DNA from 2 places in the Providencia manganoxydans genome. Region 1 is predicted to be linked to the other one. Evidence: predicted binding sites of a transcription regulator. Region 1 holds the regulator's gene; the other holds the start of a gene.
What was found. Region 1 encodes CRP, which controls carbon source genes, mostly activating them, when cyclic AMP is high. Its sites were predicted from a motif close to ATGTGANNNNNNTCACAT; they were not measured.

Region 1 (8,166 bases):
GTCTTTATGCTAATTTGTGGATGGTTAACCGATAAATACAGTTCACCACAAAAAATATTTAGACTGGGTGTATTTGGTATGGTGTTGCTTTCTATTCCATTGTATTTTGCAATGAGCAGTGGAATAATGATTTTGGTGTCTATTGCTCAATTAATTATAATTATCAATGGGGCAATGATATTATGTAATTTATCTGCAATACTGTTCTCAATTTCTGGTGGGCAGACGGTAGTTCTTGCTGTTGGTTATAATTTAGCAACAACCTTTATCGGTGGGATAACGCCGTTGGTGATTAGCTATTTGGTTGGTATCAATGTCGGCTATGTAGGGGGCTTTATTGCTTTATGTGGTTTGACGTTCTTGCTATCAAGCTCTTTATCTAAAAGTTATCAATTAGCATCGTAATTTGAATTATAAATCCGCCCCAGTGTAAAATAGGGGCGATTTATCTTAATTTTAATTATTTATATATCTTGTCATACTATTCATTTTCATGCTTGTCTTTTTCTTCTTTATTTTCATCGTCTCTTCTTTTCTTACTTGAGCCACTTTTCCCTGATACTAGGGATATAAGAGTAGGTCGCTGAAGATTAATCGCTGTTATATTTTTATAAAAAGGTAAATTTAAAATTTCCTTTAACTTTTTATACTGCTCTTTATTGATCGTTGGTAATGAATAACGGGGAGCCTCCGCGATTTTATTCAATAATATAGACTCTTTTTCATTAAGATTTGATGGGAAATTTGATTTTTGGATTTCATTTAATGCATGATACTCCCCTTCTGTCATGTAACTTGGTAAACCTTGAGTCAGTAGACTAGGACTATATTTCGTATAGATAAGTTTTTCTTTATTCTGAGTAGGGCTTGTCTTTTTTACTGATTTTGTTGTATTAGCTGTAGCTTTTAGTGTAGATATTTTTGTTTGAGAAAGGGGAATGGTTTTATTATCCTCTTCTAATGAGGGGGATATTGTATTTGCAAGTGTTAACGTAATGGTAGACGCTTTTTTTGTCTCCGTCATTGAAGAAATATCCGTCTGTATTCCTTGAGTCATTTTAGCTGGATTTTTTTGTTGTGCCACTGTAAATGGCTCAGTTTGTACAGCACGATCTTGTGTTATTGAGTTATCTGTTTTTTTATTTGTAGCTAATGAATGAGCAAGAAGAATACTAGGCGAATAGCGTGTTTTATTTATTATAGCGAGGTCAAGTGCTGATATTATTTTTGATTCTTCTACCTCTGATAATTGTTCTATCATTTCTGATAGATTTTTTTTAATATTATTAAATTGATAGTTTGTTTTATTTGGAATGTCTTTGCTCAATAATTTAGCTTTCTCTATCAATTGGTTTGTTTTTGTCATAGATGGATATAAGCTTTTTTCTTGAACAACAGATTTTTTCTTCTCAGGGAAATCGTTTCTATTTGTGTTGGTGGTAGGAAATCTGGTTTTTTTTTCAAGTTGAGGTGAACCATTATCATAGTCGTCATTATCATTATTATATTTAGTTGCATATGGACAATATGATTTTGATATCGTCAATTTATTAATCTCTTCAGATATGTCAATATAATTCTCTGGCTGTACAGGTGCTATTGATAAACGTGTATCATTTTGATTTTGGGAAAGGTTGTTTTTATTCATTGAAATTGGGTTTTGAACTTTACCCAGATTTGATATAACAGAAGTATCCTTATAATCATAATCATTTTCTTCATCAGAAGAAAATGCATCATCACTCTCTATATCTCTTTCAAATTTTTTTTCATAAAAAGACGGATCGATAAAACCAGAATGGTTACCTATTTTATTTGATTCTGTCTGTATTTCAGCGGATTGCTGCGCCTCGGTAACTTTGGAATACTCGGTTTGTGTCTGCTTGGTGAAAGTGGCCAGTACCGCTTGCTTTTGTTCAAAGAGGACTTGAGCCGCTTTTTTCTGGCTTTCGGTCTGTTGCTGGGCCAGTTTAAGGGCTTCTTGGCTCGCTTGCAGCTGGATTTTCATCTGCTCCAGCGCGGCTTGTGCGTTATCAAAAGCTTGTTTGTGGGTTTGTACTTGTTTGGTGAAAGCGTCCAATTCCAATTGTTTTTGGTTAAGGAGCGTTTGAGCCATTTTAAGGTTTTCATTGGTCTGTTGCAGTTGTTTTTCAGTATCTCTTTGGATCTGCTTTTGAGTAGATAGCTCTGCTTCCTTCTGCTCCAAAGCATTATCAAGTGTTTGTTTGTCGGTTTGTGTCTGCTTAGTGAAAGCGTTCAGGGGTGTTTGATTTTGTTTTTCAGTAAAGATATCCCAGCTTATTTCATCAAAGGGATCATCATAATAGCTTTGGATATCTTCCATATCTGAGAATTCTTCATCAATATAAAAACTATTGACTGAATCAAGATCATCATCTTGGCCATCCATATCACTAAATGAGTCATTATCAAGATTTCTCTGTAATACGTTTAAATAGACATTATGATTATCTAATCCACTAATATAATGAGCTAATAATTCTGTTATATCTTGGCCTTCAATAGGGGAATTTAAGAAGTTTTTGGGAGATATTGTGATAATAACCTCAAAATTATCTATATTTATAATATAACGATGTCGAGTTTCCTTATTATGAGCACTGGTGAGATAATCTTCAATATTATTAAATATTGAAGAGAGCAATTTGGCGTCTTTATCTACACCTACCTGCATATTCTCTACTGGGTCTTTGTTGGGAGATTTATTTAAGGCCGAATTTTTCATCTGACTCTTGAAAGTGTTATCCGATAATCGTTTCCGAAGTGCTTCACTTAGCGCCAACGATGGTAGTGTGTTTCTATCGAGTGTACTGGGTCGGCTAGCATTTTTTGGAACAAGCATGAGTGAACTATCTGGTGTTTTCTCTACCACAGATAATTTTCCACTCTGGCTTGCCGTTCTGCTTGGGGAATAGGAAGAGAGGGACGTTTGAATTTCTTCTGCATACGTCAGTGTTCTTCCGTTAGTGATTGCTGGAGTTGATTCGGTTGTTTGAGAGGCGATTTGTTGTTGAGCAGGAGCACCTTTGTTAATTTGTGAAGTCACTTTGGGCTGGGAAGAGGTGTTTTGCTCAATCTTTTGAATTATTTCTTTTACATGACTCAATGTTGGATTGTCATTATAAGATGCTGTAGGTTCAGCTCGTGAGCTATCATCATTTAAAATAAAGTCATTACTCTGTTTTTCACGTTGTTGAGTATTAGCGAGTATGGGTAGAGTCATTTTATTTGCTTTATTTGAAATTAGACTCGGTTTTTTCTCGATGGACTGTTTTGCTCGGTCAGTGTTGTTTTCTTTGTTTGAAGAAAAAGGCGCTATGTGAGTCTTTTGTTCAACCTCCTGAAGAGCGGGAGGAGTGTGCAACATCAAAGGCGCTGATTGAGATAAAGTATCAGATCCTAAGGTCGCTTCTGGCGGAACTCTTCCAACTTGTACGGGGTTAGCTTTTTTTTTCGTGTTAGGCGTTTCGTTTAGAGTACTCTTACTTCCTTGATTTTCATCATGTTTAGTGGGTAAGGTATGCTTAGTTTGTTTTGATAATAAATCATTTGCGTCAACCTCATCTGGGTTATGCTGTATCTCGATCCGTTGTTCTGTTTGGGTTGCGATATTTTTTGTCATAGGAGAAGCAAGTTCTATTTGTGTTACTTTATCTATTTTGCCTGAACAATTATTATCGTTATTAATTAATGTATTGGTTGTCGATGAAGTCGAACTTAATTTTTTAGCATTAGCACTCTTTGTTTTATAGTTTATATTTATCGTTAAATTGATATTGGCAACGTTTTTTATATTATAAACAATGTTATTTACCATTTTCCCTATTTCAACAAAGTTCATTTCATTCAGAGTATCATTAAGTGTTCTTTGATTGATGAAAGATGGTTTATTAATTGTTATCGTGAGCTCGACCATAAATTAAAAATTCCTTAAACAATAAATTAAGTGATTGTTTTTAATATTATGTGACTGATAATTATTTAAATATAAAGAAACGCGGCTAGACGATAACGAGTATCGCAAAATGATTGCAACAGAAAGTGATAGGATATTGATACAATTAGAGGCAAAAAATAACCCTGCATCACAAGGATAGAGGGTTATTTTAAATGTTAGCGAGTTCCGTAGACGACAATCGTTTTGCCGTGCGCAGAGATCAAGTTTTGATCTTCTAGCATCTTCAAGATACGGCCAACAGTTTCACGCGAACAGCCAACAATTTGACCAATTTCTTGGCGTGTAATTTTGATTTGCATACCATCCGGATGGGTCATTGCATCTGGTTGTTTTGCTAAATTAAGTAGTGTTTGAGCAATACGGCCTGTCACATCTAAGAATGCGAGGTTACCCACTTTTTCTGATGTGGTTTGTAGGCGGCTTGCCATTTGCGCAGAAAGACGCATAAGAATGTCAGGATTAACCTGAATAAGTTGACGGAATTTTTTGTAAGAAATTTCAGCGACTTCACAGGCGCTTTTTGCTCTTACCCAGGCAGAACGTTCTTGCCCTTCTTCAAATAACCCTAGTTCACCAATGAAATCTCCCTGATTTAAATAGGAGAGGATCATTTCTTTGCCTTCTTCATCTTTGATTAAAACAGCCACTGAACCTTTAACGATGTAGTAAAGAGTCTCTGCTTTTTCACCCTGATGGATCAGTGTGCTCTTGGATGGATACTTATGAATATGGCAGTGTGACAAAAACCATTCAAGAGTAGGGTCTGTTTGTGGCTTGCCGAGAACCATTAGCGTTATCCTCTGTATGTTAATACAGCCTCCGGTCAACCATAACCAGAAAGCTGGTTTTTAAAGTCACTATCTTAGCATATTAACCATAATGTAAGTTAATACCAGTACTATAATATACTCATCATGCTTCAAGTTGCCGCGTTGTTGATTACGTTTACTTGCACTAGCGACATAGTTTTCTATGCTCTTCGCGATTTGTTCACTTATTGCCTAGCTGCATCTCGAATCATTTAGAGTGTATAATCAATTGAAACCCTGAGTTTTGATCTTGCTCCTATCAGGTGATAGTTTGTTTGTAACATAATAAACCTAGAAAGTCTCGGCTTTATCGCTTCAGCTACTTAAAGTGTCGATTCGATTGAAAGCATTTATGTAACAATGTTATCTTTTATACAAATTTTTTCTAGGGGAATAAATAATGGAAGCGAGAGTTAAGTGGGTTGAAGGACTTTCTTTTTTAGGTGAGTCCGCCTCTGGTCATCAAGTAATGATGGATGGTAATTCAGGTGATAAAGCACCTAGCCCAATGGAAATGGTATTGATGGCAGTAGGTGGATGCAGCTCAGTGGATGTGGTATCTATTTTACAAAAAGGCCGTAATAACGTTAGTGGTTGTGAAGTTAAATTAACCTCACAGCGTCGTGATGAGGCTCCTCGTTATTTCACTCATATTAATTTGCATTTTATTGTAACAGGCACTGATTTAACGGAAAAAGTGGTTGAACGTGCAGTTCAACTTTCGGCTGAGAAATATTGCTCGGTATCTTTGATGTTAGAAAAAGCTGTGAAAGTTACTCATAGTTTTGAAATTAAAACTCAATAATTTTTTATTATATATATTATTTTTTTAATTATGATGCTTATTAATTTAAAATAAGCATCATGTATTAACTATTAATCGTGTTTTTGTTTAATTAACTTCTCAACAATAGGGGTCATGATTAACTCCATTGCTAACCCTAATTTCCCTCCCGGCACAACAATAGTATTCATAGCTGAAATAAATGAACCGCTTAACATGGAAAGTAAATAAGGAAAATCAATTTGTTCGAGCCCTCTAAAACGGATAACAATAAAACTTTCATCTTGTGATGGTATCGCTTTAGCAGAGAAAGGGTTTGAGGTATCTACGGTTGGTACACGTTGGAAATTAATATGAGTTCGTGAGAATTGTGGGGTTATATAATTAATATAATCACCCATTGAGCGAACTACCGAGTCCATCACTGCTTCTCGTGAATGCCCTCGTTCTGTGGTGTCTCGGATCAGCTTCTGGATCCATTCAAGGTTAACGATAGGCACAACCCCAACCAGTAAATCAACATGGCGAGCAACATTGTTTTCAGGTGTGACAACACCGCCATGTAACCCTTCATAGAATAAAATATCACTATTAGGTGGTAGGGGTTCCCATGGCGTAAAGGTACCCGGCTGTAAGCCATAGGGAACAGCTTCATCGTAGGTATGAAGGTATTTACGTGATTTACCACTACCCTGTTGGCTGTATTCTAAAAGCGTCTGCTCTAACAGGGAGAAGTCATTTGCTTCAGGGCCGAAATAGCTGATATGGCGGCCTTGTTCTCTGGCTTTTCTAATTGCCATATCCATTTCAGGGCGAGTATAACGATGAAAACTATCACCTTCTAAAGTTGCAGGTTGGATATTTAATTGATGGAATATTTTACGAAATGCTTGGCTGGTCGAAGTGGTTCCTGCACCACTAGACCCAGTGATTGCAATAATTGGATGTTTTTTGGACATCATGGACTCCCTGTGTTGCGCTTGCGTCCATGCTAAACCGAGCCATGAGCGAAACGGGGTTACGGGCGAAACTGACTGTTAGGCATAAAATTAACAGATTCATGCAACTCTGACCAGACTAGCACAATCTCTCCGGATGCCAATTGGCGTTTCACATCATCAACTTTTTGCTGTAATGACTTTTCGTGTTCCCCATAATCGGTTCCTTCACGTAATACATAGGACTCGATTAGGTTTTCCAATGTATCTGGATCTAAATCTTTCCAAGGGATAATCATGATTTTGTATTGCCTAAATAAGACGCTAACCACTGCGGAATACGTTTTTCTAACCACATTTCTGGTTTTCTCAATGTGCCACTAACGAAACCGACATGCCCCCCATGTTCTGTCATTTGATATTCAATATTGGCAGGTAAATGCGCTAAATCAGGAACAACTTCTGGCGCCATAAAAGGGTCATCTTTAGCGTGAATAATCAGGGTAGGCTTAGTAATGCGTGGTAATCGAGGAAGAGCACTACACTTTTGATAATAGTCTGTAGCATCTTCGAAACCATGGATCCTTGCTGTGATCACATCATCAAACTCACGGATCCGTTTTAGTTGTTTTAATTGCAACAAATTAAGAGGTAATGAACCAGGGTAGCGCACCAGCTTACGGGTAGCATTACGCTTTAAACCATTAAGCAAATAACGTTGATAAAACTGCGAGAACCCTTTTTCCATTCGTATAGAGCATGGCTCTAACATTAATGGAGCTGATACCACGACACCTGCATCGATATCTGCATTTTCACCACTTTCAGCTAAATAGCAGGCAAGCATATTACCACCGAGAGAATAGCCCACCGCGCCAGTTGGCACATCCCCCCAAGTTTGTTTTAACCAATGCAAGAAGTAACGTGCATCACTGGTTTCACCCGAGTGATAGATACGTTTTTGACGATTGGGCTCACCGCTACAACCACGAAAGTGCATGACGACCCCTAACCAACCTTGGTTTTGGGCACTTTCAAGCATGCCATGAGCGTAGGGGCTTTTAAAATTACCTTCTAAGCCATGAAAAATGACTAAACGCGGCTTATGACAAGCCTGCTCAGGAGGTTCGCTCCAAGCAAGGTCAATAAAGTCACCATCAGGTAACTCAAGCCGTTGCCAAATGGGTTTAATTTTCGGGGTCCGCCGAAAAATTCTTGGCAATAACGTTTGAAGATGTGGATTTTTAGCCCAATTAATGGGGCGAAAGTTTTCTGACATAGCCTTATTTAATTTCTTAATACCCTTGTGGGTCACATAACATACTGTTATTTTTTTGTGATGCAAGTGCGCTAATTTTGGGGGATAGATTATAAATGAGTCTGGGGCTAGTTTTTTCTCTTTTTACGTTTCTATTCATTGCAGCAGTTACACCTGGCCCTAATAATATGTTATTGACCTCCAGTACCGCAAATTATGGTTTCCGACGCAGTATCCCCTTATTACTGGGGATAATGCTTGGGATGCAGTCAATACTTTACTTATCTGCGTTTGGCGTTGCTGCGCTTTTATTGCTATATCCCGCATTGCACATTGCTATGAAAGTGGCTGGTAGCCTCTATTTACTGTGGTTAGCATGGAAAACAGCAACCGCAAAT
Region 2 (8,166 bases), 1.7 Mb from region 1:
CAAATTTACCGCGTCACAACCAATGAAAATAGCGACAGTGGCTTGTGGTTATGCAGATGGTTACCCTCGTCATGCCCCAACGGGTACTCCTGTTTGGTTGAATGGCCAGCGATGTGCATTATTAGGTGCGGTTTCAATGGATATGTTAACTATTGATGTGAGTGAATGCCAAGAGGTCAGTATTGGTGATGAAGTTGAATTATGGGGGAAAAATTTACCTATTGATGATGTTGCCCAAGCCGCAGGAACGATTGGCTATGAATTGATGTGTGCTTTAGCGAAAAGAGTACCTGTCTTATATGAAGAGTGAATAATTCATTAAACAATTATTAGACACGGCTATAAATTTAGCTAAAAATGTGATCGGCTGTGCTAGTATTTTGGCTAAGGTCCGCATCAATGTATGATGCACTTTAATGATCAATTTCTTAATATTTCAGGTTTTATATGTCTAAGACAATTAAGTTAACATCACTTGCTGTTGCTCTAGGTTTAATATCTTCCGCTGCGGTTGCTGGCACATGGTCAGTTGGTGGTTCTGTTTTGGCACAGTCGACGCCATATAAAGGTATTAAATCGAAAGATTATGTCACGCCAGTTCCGATTGTTAACTATGACAGTGAGAATTTTTACTTTCATACGTTAGCAGCTGGCTATTACTTATGGAATGACCAAGCTGATCAGTTGTCAATTGACGCTTATTATTATCCGCAATTTTTTAAACCTAAAGATAATGACGATCGTGACATGCGTCAATTGGATCGCCGTCGTGATACTGTGATGGGCGGTTTTACTTATAAGCATAAGGCTGACTGGGGTACTATCAGAACCGTTGCTTCTGGCGATATCTTAGGCATCAGTAATGGTTTACGTGCTGAAGTTGCATACCTATATGGTTTCCATGGTGACAAGTGGTCATTAGTACCAGGGGTAGGTATCAAGTGGGATAGTAAAAATCAAAATCGTTATGAGTATGGTGTTTCTTCAAAAGAATCTCGTAATAGCGGTTTAGAGCGTTATCGTCCGGGGGATAGCTGGACACCATATGTAGAATTATCAGGTAATTATCGATTTACTGATAATTGGAGTGCGTTCGCTATGGGTCGTGTTGACCGTTTACCAAGCGAAGTTAAAGATAGCCCAATGGTTAATAAATCTGTTTCTGCGATTGTGTGGAGTGGTATAACGTATACATTCTAATTGCTAAATAGAGATAGATAAAAAACCCCAAAAGTGGAACTGCTTTTGGGGTTTTCTTTAGGTATTACTCTTGAGGTTTATTGTCTCGTGACATCATGACTAGCGAAAGTCGTGCTGGGTTTTGATTCTCGCTTTTCATGGGTTTATTGATCCGAGCAGTTTCCACGCATATCATCTGCCTATAACCATTATTTGGCATATCTTGCATACTGCATGTTAACTCAGCCCATGGATTCCAGCACACGACATCTGAATTATGATAGTGATGAATTTCTATGGTTCGTGACCAGCTATCATCGCGGATCAAGCTGTATTCTTCTGGCTCTGAATAAATTCGATCAGTTTGAGCATTAATTTTTAGTGGTTTGTCCTCATAAACTTCACGATCAGCGACTTTGTCGAAGTAATGGCCACCTAAGCCATATACTGTTGTTTTTTGAATATCACCAATATTAAGGTAAGTATGCATTGCTGCGGTTGTTTCAAAATCACCATAGCTTTCTAATTCAATTTCACAGGTCTCTCCGAGTTTCATGCGTAATATTAGCGTGAATTCATGTGGCCAAAGTTTGCGCGTATATTCCGTATCGGTGAGGGTAAAGGTAAGGATCACACCATCTTCATGCTCATTATGTGCAGTAAATTGCCATGGCAAAATACGTGCAAAACCATGGCTAGGGCTCGCGACAGGACCAAACCAAGGCCAACAAATGGGAATGCCCCCACGAATTGCTGTACCTGTTTTGAAGGCGCTTTCGCTACTTAGCCAAAGGCAGGGTTTTTGCCCATGAGGCTGCCAGTCAATTAATTGTGCTCCTTGAAGACTCACGGCCCCACGTACTTTAGGATGGGATATGAGAATTAAAGGAAGTTCACCTAATTGGCGTTGACTGATATAGGCTGAAAGCTGCTTAATAACCGGTAGAGCAAAGAGTTTATCATGCATAATGATTTGCCTGTGATAAAGGAACTGTGGGTACAAATAGGTTAGCAGAAGTTGTAGGAACAGTCATGATACATAACTGTATAATGATAAATTTTAAGAGAAAATAAACAAAAGAGCCGCCAATTTTGGCGGCTCTAGTTACCCTAAAACGTTAACAGCTCTTATTTAGAGATGTGAGCGATCAGGTCAAGAACTTTGTTTGAGTAGCCAGTTTCGTTGTCATACCAAGAAACCAGTTTTACAAAGTTGTCGTTCAGTGCGATACCTGCTTTAGCATCGAATACTGAAGTCAGTTTTTCACCGTTGAAATCAGTAGATACAACGTCATCTTCAGTGTAACCCAGAACGCCTTTTAGCTCGCCTGCTGCTGCTTCTTTGATAGCATCACAGATTTGTGCGTAAGTTGCTGGTTTTTCCATACGAACAGTTAAGTCAACGACTGAAACGTTAGGAGTCGGAACACGGAAAGACATACCAGTCAGTTTGCCATTCAGTTCAGGAATAACTTTACCTACTGCTTTAGCAGCACCAGTTGATGATGGGATGATGTTTTGAGCAGCACCACGACCACCACGCCAGTCTTTGTGAGAAGGACCATCAACTGTTTTTTGTGTTGCAGTTGTTGCGTGAACAGTCGTCATCAGACCTTCAACGATACCAAACTTGTCATTGATAACTTTAGCCAGAGGTGCCAAGCAGTTAGTTGTACAAGAAGCGTTAGAAACGATTTCTTGACCTGCATAGCTCTTATGGTTAACACCCATAACGAACATTGGAGTGTCGTCTTTAGATGGGCCAGTAAGAACAACTTTCTTCGCACCTGCTTGAATGTGTTTACGTGCAGTCTCATCAGTTAAGAAGATACCGGTTGCTTCAGCAACAACGTCAACACCAACTTCGTTCCACTTCAGGTTTGCAGGATCTTTTTCTGCAGTAACGCGAATTTTTTTGCCATTTACAACTAGGTGACCATCTTTAACTTCAACAGTACCGTTGAAACGACCGTGAGTAGAGTCATATTTCAGCATGTAAGCCATATAGTCTGCATCGAGCAGGTCGTTGATAGCAACGATTTCGATATCAGAACGCTCTTGTGCAGCACGGAAAACGATACGGCCAATACGACCAAAACCATTAATACCTACTTTGATAGTCATAGTATTTCCACCAGCTATTTATTCGTGAATTAAGTTGTAGTTAAAGTTACCAAAACCTTGCCAGCCGTCAAGCGGAATCGTGTCAATTATTGAAAAAAATCAAATCTAGTCGCACTAATTGCTTACTTGTCAGCCACTTTAGAGGCAAATACATCCGCACGTATTATCGGGATTGTGCACAGATAAAGGAACCTGCTATCAGTGATATATGTGAAACCGGTCACAAATCCATATACAAAGCACGCTGTTAATTAGTTTAGAATAGATTTACTGATTTCGTTGTTAATTTTTTGTTGCGTTAAATTGGTGTATTATTAGTTTAATACCACTTAATCTTTCAGTATTTGGGTTTTATATGACAGATAAAGATAAGCAACCGATTGATTTATCGGAGCTAAATGATATTCAGCAATATGTGACTCAACAAGCGGGCACTGAACGACCTTTTACAGGAACGTTATTGCATAACCGTAAAGATGGTGTGTATGAATGCCTATGTTGTGGCACGCCATTATTTCTTTCTGAGACAAAATTTGATGCAGGATGTGGCTGGCCAAGCTTTTATCAGCCAGTCAGCGAAGAAGCGATTAAATATATCGAAGATTTTTCTCATGGTATGCATCGGATTGAAGTGCGCTGTCAAAACTGTAATGCGCATTTAGGGCATGTTTTTCCAGATGGTCCGCAACCTACAGGGCAGCGTTACTGCATTAATTCAGCATCGTTAAGCTTCATCGATGAGCAAACGGGTGAAAAGACCCGTGGATAGGGTGCTGACGCTAGCTGACAGTTTAAAATAACAATAGCAATATCGATTCAGCTTTCAGGATATCGCTAGCTGTATCAATTGAAGGAGTATGATGTGAGCGTTGAATTAGCGCCTGAGCAATTAGAACAATTGTTATCTGTAATGACCCCTGAAATTTATCAGCGCTTAGTGACCGCTGTTGAGTTGGGTAAATGGCCCGATGGGGTCGCATTAACGCCTGAGCAGAAAGAGCATAGCCTACAAATGGTGATGCTGTGGCAATCAAGGAATAATCATTCACCAGAACATATGACAATTGGTACGGATGGGCAAATTACGATGAAAAGTAAGCAGGAGCTCAAATCCATGTTTCAAGGTGATATATTGGCGACATTGAAACCGCAAAATCAAGATTAATTTCATTGGCTCGCCTCTTAAAGCTAATAAGAGGCGAGCCATATCAATAATACTCCATAACGAGAACCTGCTTTCATTCTAATACTTCGGTTTAAATAACCGATTTTTAGCTTGTTTAATTTATTTCCTTTCTTACAAATAGCTTCCCCAATGGTTTTTAATCACCAATAGAATATAGGGTACTAAACGCATTTTTAAGTTCTGTGTTTGGCTTAATTTATATTCATTTCACCTGTAATTTAATCTAATAAAACTCCTTAGTTATTGATAATTAATATTATTTATCAGGTTTTGCCATAAAGATAGCATAAAAGGGCTGTTTCGATAAACAGTCCTTTTAATCTTGCTAATAAATAAGGATATTTTATGGCAAATAATGATTCTCATGACAGCATGAGCGTATCAGCAAGCCCCGATAGTGATGACAACAATGGAAGAGGAACAGGTCCAGAAGGGCGAGGGGATTCGGGGGGGAGTCGTGGCAGCTCTCACTCACGTTCTGTAAATTTTAGCCAAACACCTGAAAAACAAGCCATTATTAACCCACTTATTCTACTCCCTGTCACCATTGCTGTAGTGGAAGGAACATGGGGTGTCACAGTAAGTGCCGTTCGTTCTACACCTACACCATTAGCTCAATTGGTTGCAAAGGTGATTAATTCAGCACCAATAGCTGCTCGAGCTGTAGGATTTACGATTTCTGCAATTTATCCCACCCCCGTTGCGCCAGACAATATTGACCCTTATTTTGCAGAACATCAGCGACAGTTAGCCGATATTGTTGCTAGACAAAATTTGCAGGACAAAACCTATAGTGTGACAGCGCTTCCTGCAAGCCTTGTGACGGATACTCCAATTAGTTCAATAGCTCAATTACAGGAAGTTACAGCAAAGGTCATTGCTGAGCCTGTTATTGATCCAGTAACAGAACAGAAAGTCACTGCATTGACTAAAACCGACCGTAAAGTTTCTGTCGTTAAAGCGACAAGAACTCGCCGTACGAGCGTTTATTCTGTTGCTGCTGTTCCTAATCAACCACCATTGCAAGTCTATGTTGATATGAGGGAACCTAGAGGATTAGCCAGCTCCCCTGCTATTATTGAAAGTGCGTTGCCTGTTTCACTATTACCTAGCCCTGTAGCGCAAACGACCCACCATATCGTTGATTTTGGTGATGAGCATGCGCCAATTTATCTTTCCATCTCTAAACAAAATACATCTCAGCAACTAGCGCTCGAAGTTGAAGAAGCCAAAAGGCGCGATGAGGAGTTTTTAGACACTCATCCCATCGAAGCCGCAGAACGAGAGCTGGCAGCAGCACAAAGCCAGCTCTCTTCGGCAAGAGCTAATTTAGGGTTACGTCAACGACAATTACAGGCATTACAGAATACCTCCGAAGCGTTAGCTTTTACCGATCCACAGCGACATCCGTTAGAAATTCGTTTTGATGATTGGATCAGTGGATTAGGTTCAAGTTATCGTGACGGCAGCGTGTTGTTGCATCTCAATGCGATTATTGATTCGCCGACAAATTTAGCTTTTTTAATGCAGCATGGTGCTACTCGTTATGTTGCAGACGTTTTAGAGGTTAATAATATTGAAGCTCCCACGGAAGGGGGACGACGTGTAGCGCTAGCTGTACGTGATAAGCTGATTGAGCTGTATGATGAGCTGCACCAACGTTTTCTGCGTTCAATAAAACTTATTGATGATGCTGAAAAAATATTGGCGCTTGCGGAAGCTGAAGTCAAAGACGCGGAAGATAAAACCGCGGCAGCAGAAGATAAAGTTGCTAAGGAAAATAAGCGCAGAGAAGAAGGAACAGTTACTGGAAATGGAGAGGCGGTTGGCGAACAGTGGCTAGAAGATGCAAATAAAGGTAATGGTGTTCCAATCCCAGAACAGATCGCTGAAAAACTACGCGGGAAAAAATTTAAAACCTTTGATAAGTTTAGAAAAGCATTTTGGGAAGAGGTGTCGAAAGATCCTGAGTTATTTGATCAGTTTTGTGATGCGAATAAGGGCAATATAAAAAAAGGTAAAGCTCCAGTTCCTGTTGAAGAGGAACAGGTTGGCGGGCGAGTCAAATTTGAGTTACACCATGAAGAGCCGATAGCTCAGGGAGGAGAAGTATATGGTATAGATAATTTACGGGTTGTAACGCCAAAAAGACATATTGGAATTCATAAAAAAGGATAATGAAGGTAATGAAAAATAGTATTAGTGATTATACAGAAGCAGAGTTTATTATTTTTGTCCGAAAATTATTTAATGTTGAGAATACAACGGAAGAAGAGGATATCGCTACTCTTCTTGAATTTAAAAGGCTTAGTGAACATCCCTCTGGCTCCGATTTGATTTATTACCCAAATAAAAATAGGCCAGATACCCCTGAAGGGGTTGTTCAAGAAGTGAAAGAATGGCGAGCGCAGCAAGGGAAACCAGGTTTTAAAGTAGGTTAACTTTGTATATAAAGCTAACCACCCAATGTGTATTTGGGTGGTTTTATTTATTGCAAAGAATCCGTCGTCAGTAAAGTAGCGCCTTTTTGTGACATTTCAGCTAAAGCGAGTTCACTGTCCATGGCTGATAGATTGACACCACGGCAACCATCAATCAGGACATCGACGTTGTAGCCTAACTTTAGTGCATCCATGACTGTAAATTTGACGCAATAGTCGGTGGCTATTCCCATAATAAATAACTGGGTAATTTGTTGCTGTTGTAGCCAAGTATGTAACCGAGTTTGGCTAATTTTATCATTATCAAAAAACGCACTATAGCTATCAACTTGTGGGTTCTCACCTTTCGTAAATACCTCAACAATCGCGTCTCGATTTAATTCAGGATGAAATTCAGCGCCATACTCTCCTTGTACACAGTGATCTGGCCACCAAACTTGCGCAATTCCATTTAATTTACCAATATCCCCCACTTGAGTGCCTGAATTACTGGCAAAGCTGAGGTGGTTCGCAGGGTGCCAATCTTGACTGGCAATAATGGGAATATTTTGCTTTTGGCAAAGCTCTATGGCTTTGTTTGCTGTCTGTATTACAATGTCACTATCTGCAACGGCAAGTGCACCACCAGTACAGAAATCATTTTGTAAGTCTACTAAAAGTAACGCGGATTTAACCAAATCCTCGCTTTGCTTATTCATCGGCATAGCTGAGTTCGCCTCTTAGATTATTTTGCATTAATTCCCGAACATGTGCCGGTGTATAATTTTGACTAAGTAAATAATGTAATTTGCTCAATGCTGCTTCAAATGTCATATCAAACCCACTAATGACACCTGCCTCAGCGAGGGCATGACCTGTCGCATAACCTTCCATATTTACACGACCCGAAATGCACTGAGTCAGATTTACCACAATAATACCTCGGTTTGTTGCATCGTGGAGGATTTTTAGTAATTCAGGCTGCTGAGGCGCATTTCCTACACCATATGAACGTAAAATTAGTGCTTTAACAGGTTGTTGAAGAATATTACGCACAATCTCAATGGATAAGCCTGGGTAAAGCATGACAACACCAATGGGTTGCGGTGTGATGCGATGAGTGATCAAAGAACCAATACCAATAGGTGCAGGGCATGTATTAAAAGTACGTATATGGATCCCAGCTTCCATTAAAGGAGAGCAGTTAGGCGATGTAAATGCATCGAAGCCATCTGCATGCGCTTTGACAGTACGATT

Region 2: a site for CRP is predicted at 3,512-3,529, ahead of msrB (peptide-methionine (R)-S-oxide reductase MsrB). Genes of this name have one in related genera too.

The regions. Positions count from the first base shown of each region.
Region 1 is NZ_CP067099.1:440,508-448,673, forward strand. Features, by position in the region: gene JI723_RS01925 (MFS transporter) at 1-405, shown strand, start outside; gene JI723_RS01930 (HlyD family secretion protein) at 482-3,937, opposite strand; gene crp (cAMP-activated global transcriptional regulator CRP) at 4,135-4,767, opposite strand; gene JI723_RS01940 (OsmC family protein) at 5,189-5,593, shown strand; gene JI723_RS01945 (phosphoribulokinase) at 5,665-6,531, opposite strand; gene JI723_RS01950 (YheU family protein) at 6,591-6,809, opposite strand; gene JI723_RS01955 (hydrolase) at 6,806-7,789, opposite strand; gene JI723_RS01960 (LysE family translocator) at 7,885-8,166, shown strand, end outside.
Region 2 is NZ_CP067099.1:2,161,562-2,169,727, forward strand. Features, by position in the region: gene alr (alanine racemase) at 1-310, shown strand, start outside; gene JI723_RS09610 (MipA/OmpV family protein) at 448-1,200, shown strand; gene JI723_RS09615 (D-hexose-6-phosphate mutarotase) at 1,265-2,146, opposite strand; gene gapA (glyceraldehyde-3-phosphate dehydrogenase) at 2,308-3,303, opposite strand; gene msrB (peptide-methionine (R)-S-oxide reductase MsrB) at 3,659-4,072, shown strand; gene JI723_RS09630 (YeaC family protein) at 4,214-4,468, shown strand; gene JI723_RS09635 (colicin-like bacteriocin tRNase domain-containing protein) at 4,835-6,667, shown strand; gene JI723_RS09640 (bacteriocin immunity protein) at 6,676-6,930, shown strand; gene pncA (bifunctional nicotinamidase/pyrazinamidase) at 6,978-7,634, opposite strand; gene ansA (asparaginase) at 7,621-8,166, opposite strand, start outside.